DNA from 2 places in the Paenibacillus sp. sgz302191 genome. Region 1 is predicted to be linked to the other one. Evidence: riboswitches for the same ligand, from Rfam matches in the RefSeq annotation. Region 1 holds a riboswitch; the other holds the start of a gene.
What was found. A riboswitch is a leader RNA that binds a small molecule or an ion and turns the genes downstream of it on or off. The one in region 1 is predicted to bind cobalamin.
Positions count from the first base shown of each region.

Region 2: it holds a riboswitch for cobalamin, as region 1 does, so the genes downstream of both, metE (5-methyltetrahydropteroyltriglutamate--homocysteine S-methyltransferase) here and cobJ (precorrin-3B C(17)-methyltransferase) in region 1, are expected to answer to the same signal.

Region 1 covers NZ_JBYLHY010000013.1:196,391-199,597, reverse strand. The annotation lists gene AC3G2T_RS20160 (sirohydrochlorin chelatase) at 1-100, opposite strand, end outside; gene cobJ (precorrin-3B C(17)-methyltransferase) at 168-1,841, opposite strand; cobalamin riboswitch at 1,987-2,190, opposite strand; gene AC3G2T_RS20150 (hypothetical protein) at 2,234-2,464, opposite strand; gene AC3G2T_RS20145 (DUF1361 domain-containing protein) at 2,479-3,147, opposite strand.
Region 2 covers NZ_JBYLHY010000017.1:74,334-77,540, forward strand. The annotation lists gene metE (5-methyltetrahydropteroyltriglutamate--homocysteine S-methyltransferase) at 1-1,677, opposite strand, end outside; cobalamin riboswitch at 1,824-2,033, opposite strand; gene nrdF (class 1b ribonucleoside-diphosphate reductase subunit beta) at 2,099-3,067, opposite strand; gene nrdE (class 1b ribonucleoside-diphosphate reductase subunit alpha) at 3,090-3,207, opposite strand, start outside.

The DNA.
Region 1 (3,207 bases):
AACCGTCCATCTTCCCGGCAATTTCCGCAATAAACTGCCGGACCTCCTCATTGCCTTCCTCATCCCGGCTTCCGTGCCCTACAAACAAGACAGCATTCATGTCTTTATCCCCTCCCAAAACTTCACCGTGCTCTATCCATAAAAAACGAACATGCTGGTATAACGTTCTAATCGCCGCAGACGGCGTTTTCAATGACGAATCCTTGCGCTTCCTGGTGGCGGTAGCCTTCTATTTCTTTAACGCGTTTAAAAAACTTGTGGAACCGCTCGTTCGGATGCCCTTCCCGCTTGTACCGCTCGACAATTCTGACGACCTGCTCGACGAGCTCCGACGGATCGATGCCTTCCGCTACCGGTTGGGCCGGATGCGCGTTTCTGCCGACGGTTTTGCCTCCCAAAAACAAATCGAACTTTTCCTTCCGGTATACGATGCCGATATCCTGCTGCACCGCGCCATAGCAAGCCATGCCGCAGCCGTTGAAGCCGATTTTCAGCTCCTTCGGTACCTCCAGATTGCCGATTCTTTGATGCAGCGCCTCCGCATAAGGAATCGATTCCCCTTTTTCCAGATTGCAAAAGTCGCAGGCTTTAATCTGCGCAACGTCGCCGATCGGCGAAAGCATGAGGCCGAGCTCGCTCAGCTCGGAAGTGATATCCTGCGGATTGTCCGTCTGGATGCGGACGATCAATTGATGGTGCGGCGAATATTCGATGTCGCCCCTGTCGCCGACGATTTCGCCCAGCGCGCATAACTGCGCCGCGCTCAACCGTTTATTTGCGATCCCCGGGCTTACCGCAAATTCAAAGATCGACTTTGTCGCGGTAAACGCCATCGGCTCCAAAGCCCCCGCAGCGCCGCCGCTGCCCCGGGAAACCAGCTCCAGCGCCTCCATCGCCAGCTGCAAAGGGCTGCTGGCTTGGGCCGCCGCTTGCGCTGCCTGCCGAACGGCCGGCTCTCCGCCGGCTGCGGCTCCCGCGCTTTCGCTCCGGTCTTCGGCCGGAGCCTCTTCCTCCTGCGCGAGCGCCCAAGGCTCCGCCTCGGCCCGCAGCCGCTGATGCGGCTTGAGCGGCTGCGTCTCCGCGCCCAGCGTATATTTGCGCTGATACCCCCGCGGGGTTATCAGCAGGCCGTCATAATTTTGGGTCGCCGAGTTGCCGATAATAATCGTTGTCAGCATCCCGATATCATGATTCAGCATATCGGCCAGCGTCGTTACGACGACGTGCTCCCGATCCCGGTATGCGCTCTTGACGATGCCGACCGGCGTTTGCGGCGAACGGTGCTGAAGCAAAATGCGCTGCGTCTCGACGATTTGCCGCGTCCTTCTTCCGCTGCGCGGGTTGTACAGCGCAATGACAAAATCCGCCTGCGCCGCGGCTTCCACCCGCCTTGCAATAAGCTCCCACGGCGTCAAATGGTCACTCAAGCTGATCGTGCACGCATCGTGCATAATAGGCGCGCCCAGCAAGGATGCAGCGGAATTGATGGCCGAGATGCCGGGGATGATTTCAACTTCGACGCCGCCCGCTGGCGTCCACCCTTGCTCCATCAACACTTCGTAGACAAGGCCGGCCATCCCGTACACACCGGCGTCTCCGCTTGAGATGACCGCTACCTTTTTCCCCAGCTTCGCTTGTCTGACCGCCTCTTGCGCCCGGCTCACTTCCTCCGTCATTCCGGTTCTTACAATTTGTTGTTCCGAAATCAAGCCGGATATAAGATCGACATATGTATTGTAGCCGATGATGATTTCACTTTCTTGAATAGCCTCGCGCGCCCGCTTCGTAATATGTTCGAAACTTCCCGGCCCGAAACCGATGACGAGCAATTTCCCCGGCATAGCAATCACCCTTTCTAAAAACCTTTTGCACGAATAAAAAAGCATTTCCAACACAACATCATGTTAGAAATGCCTGGTTTGAACGTCTTTTCAATAAGCACAGGAGCAACCGCCCTCTAACACACCCTAATTCCTCGTAGGGCAAAAGTGTCGTTCAAACCGGGCAGGTCTCCTGACTTCGATCATACTCCCGGCGTCTTCCCGGGTATTGCCCAGTGACATGCTGCCAAGGAGAGGCTTTGCTCCAAAGCCCGATCGTTACAGTGGCGGGTCCGTGCCGGATTCTCACCGGACTTCCCTTTTAACTGAATGAAACGTATCATTCAGCACCTGGTTCCATCCATATGCAATTAAAATCATCCTATCATCAATCGTATGCATTGTCTATGCAATTATTCATAGACAGAGCGGTAGAGACCTTCCAGCAAACTCTTGTAATCGGCCGGATCGTACGCAATTTCGGAAAAGCCGACATGAATCACTTTGTTCGTCGTACGCACGACAAAAAAACTTTCTTCCGTCCGCTCCGGATCGATGTATGTATAACATTCCAGGTGAGTGCTGCCTGTTTTATTTTGCAAAAATTGCGTTGCCTCGATACTTAGATTTGCGTATTTGGGCATGAAAACTCTCCTTCTTAACGAACGTTCTTTGCGGCGGCCCGATATCGGACAGAAGCGTAAAAAACAAGGTACAAACAGCTAAGAACCAGCATAAACACGCCGATAAAAACGAGCGCATCCCGCTGCTCCAGCAGCTTTAAGGAATCTTGCGCGATCGCCCAGGGCTTGCGGAATAAATCCCAGCTATTATACCGCAAAAAGCGGCCCAAAAACACGCCGACGCTGCACAGCAGCAGCAAGACGCCGGCCAACATCCAACTTGCGGCCGGGCGAAGCAGTCCCTGCCATATTTCGTGCACGAGATAGAAGGCAAACAAGCCGACCCAAAGGGCAATAATCGCCGTAAAAGCGTTCAGCAATACGTCAAAATGTACGGGAACCGACGATTTCAAATATGTCAAATGCACCAGATCCGTCAACATATACGGAGCATTCGGCAAAAACAGCAGCCATACCAGCAATCCGATCAGCAGTCTGATGCGGAATGTTTGCTGCATATGCCACCAGTAACGAACGGCCAGCGCCGCCGCCAGCGGAATCCAGGCCAGCATCAAGTTCGGCGCAATCAGCCATCTGTACAGAAAACTGCCCGACGACCCGTAAATACGGACCAGCAGCAGCGCCGTACAAGCCGCTGACGCGACCGCAAGCATACCGACCAAGTAAAACAAAGCCCGATTCATTTGCACATATATTTTGAAATTCAGCAGGAACAGCTCCTTTCGACGTTTCTATTATACCGC
Region 2 (3,207 bases), on a different contig from region 1:
CAGCATGCCTTTAACCGGAAGAGCCGTCAGCGACTGGGCATAGGCGCTTTCCTTCACCGTCATCGGCGCCGCGAATGCGACATCCGCGTAAATGACGGGCGGCTTGACGCAGCGGGAGCCGTACGATTGCACCCAGCCGTTCTGCGTAAAGGCGAAGCCGTCCAGCTTCTCGCCGAAATATTCCACCATGTCCGTGCGTTCGAACTCGCCATGGACGAGCACATCCAGGCCGATCTCTTCCTGGATCTTGATGCAGCTGGCAATCTCCTGATCGATGAACGCTTCGTACTTCGCCGTGTCCAGCTCGCCCTTCCGCCATTTCAGGCGGGCGCTGCGTACCTCCGGCGTCTGCGGGAAACTGCCGATCGTCGTCGTCGGCAGCAGCGGAAGCTTCCAGTGAGCGGCTTGCAGCGCAAAGCGCTCGGCAAACGGCAGACCGCGCGTATGCGAGACCGCCTCAAGCCCGGCCAACTGCGCGGCTACATCCTGGCGGTTCCGCTCAGGCAGCGCGCGGAAGCCGGCAAGCGCCTCCCGGTTCCACTGCCACTCGGCCGCAGCGGATTCCTGTCCGCCTGCGAGCGCCTGGCCGAGCAGCCTCAGTTCGACCAGCTTCTCGTTGGCGTAAGCAAGCGCCTGCTTTAATGCGGCGGGAAGCTTCGTTTCCCGCACAACGGTTACAGGCACATGCAGCAGGCTGCAGGACGGCTGGAGCACCAGCCGCTCGTGCGGTACGTGTGCCGCAAGCTTTTGCGCCAGCAGCAGCTTCGCTTCCAGGTCGGCGCGCCATATGTTGCGCCCGTCGATAATGCCTGCGCCAAGGCGCTTGTCGGCCGGAAATCCGTGCGCCTCCACAGCCCGTAAATTGGCCCCGCCATCGTGCACGAAATCCAGTCCGATGCCTTGAACAGGCAAGCGGACCACCCGCTCATAATGCTCGACCGCCTCAAAATAAGTCTGCAGCATCACGTTCAACCCCGGCACTTCCCGATGGATGGCGCCGTAAATTTGCTCCACAAGCTCAAGTTCCTCCGCAGACGGATTCGTCGTCAAGGCGGGCTCATCGATCTGCACCCAAGCGACGCCCTCTTGCGCCAGTTCCTTCAACACCTGCAAATAGACCGGCAAAAACTGCCCGACTTTCTCGCCGAGCCGCGAAGCCGCGAACCCCTTCGACAGCTTGAGGAACGTGTACAGCCCGACCAGCACAGGTTTGCCTTCGACGTCCGCCCTGGACTTGGCAAAGCGGTACGCCTCCAGCGGTTTGTTGTATGTTAACGTTGGTGCGTCCTCCCCGATTTCCGGGACGATGTAGTGATAATTCGTATTAAACCATTTTGTCATTTCACAGGCTGCACCCTGACTGTTCCCGCGCGCCATCGCGAAATAAGTGGCAAGCGGCACGCGCCCTCCCGAATGCGCGAACCTCGCCGGAACGATACCGAACATGACCGCCATATCCAGCATCGAATCGTAATAAGTGAAATCGCCTACCGGGATTTCGTCCAGCCCCGCATATTTTTGAAATTGCACATGCGCGAGCTGGATCCGCTCCATCTCCGCCACTAAGTCCTGCTCGCTTATTTTACCGGACCAGAACGCCTCCAGCGCTTTTTTCCATTCCCGGTCCTCACCGATTCTCGGATATCCCAAATTGCCAATTTTGATTACACCAGCCACTTAAGCTCGCCTCCGTTTTCCTCATTTGTACTTTCTGAGCGGAACACAAAAAAGACGTCGTTCCCTCAAAAAGACAAAGGGAAAGACGCCTCGCGATTATACTTATCGGTTGCCATCTAACACCTCCCTATCTCCCGTAGGTAAAAGCAGTGTCGTTGAAACAGGCAGGTCTCCTGGCTATCAGCGTCATCATCGGCAGCAGCCTTCCCGGTTATTCATTCAACCAGTGGCGATGTTTGCTGCGACTCTTCTGTTACAGTGGCGGGACCGCGTCGGCTTTGCACCGAACTTCCCTTTTAAACTCAAGCCCAAGAACGATTCGTTCGGGCAAGAGCACCTGTCTCCACAATATGCAATTGTCTGCTTACATTCGATACAATGTATAACTATACATGAATATTAATTTTTATACAAGATTTTCTTACAAATTGTCAAAAACAAAATCGTCGTCATTCAGCGGCTCCACATGAATCGTGCGAACGTAGCCGTTGCCTTTTTTGGAGAAAAAGTCGTGCTGCTTCGTCTTGGTGCTAAGACCGTTCAACACGATCGGATTGATCTCCTCTTCCGGGAATGCAGGGTCGAGCCCGAGATTCATAAACGCCTTGTTCGCGTTATAGCGCAGGAACGCCTTCACTTCCCGGTCCAGGCCGATCGCGCTGTACAGATCCTCCGTGTACCCTTCCTCATTCGCATGAAGCTCCTTCAGAAGCGCGGTCAAAGTCTCGTAAGCCTCGTCCTGCTCCTGCGGAGTCAGCTCCTCGTACACTTCCTGGGCAAGCACGCCCACATACAGCCCGTGAATGCTTTCGTCGCGCAAAATCAGATCGATGATTTCGCCGCTGCTAGTCATCTTGCCTTGGCCGGCCAAATACAGCGGATAGAAAAAGCCGCTATAGAACAAATAGCTTTCAAGCAGCACGGATGCCGCCATAGCCAAATACAGATCCTTGCGGGTGTGAATGCCGTCGTAATATTTGGCAATCGTATTCGCCTTGAACTGCAAATACGGATTTCGCTCCACCCAGAGGAAAATGTCGTTGATCTCCTCCGTCGTAGACAGCGTCGTAAAAATGCTGCTGTACGATTTGGCGTGAATTTGCTCCATCATGCCCATGAAGCTGAGCACCGCTTTGCGCTGCAGCCCGTCCACATGCTCCAAAATTCTTGGCATCCCTACGCCGCCCTGCATCGTATCGAGCAGCGTAAGCCCGCCCAGCACTTTCATATACAGGTCGCGCTCCGCTTCGTTCAGCGTCATCCAGGACATTTTATCGTCAGACAGAGGAATTTCTTCGTCCGTCCAAAACTGCATAATATTTTGATTCCAGAACGTGATCGTAAAATCGTCGTCAGGCCGGTTCCAGTTGACGGCTCTCTTGGTGGTCATCTTGTATTCATTCCCCTTCCCGTTACACCGAACAGCTGACGCACTCTTCAACGGAGAGCTGGTTCGTCCGCGTGTAATAGAGCGATTTTAACCCGACGCGGGCAGCGTACAAATAATAGCGCGCAAGCTGTCTGGTCGTC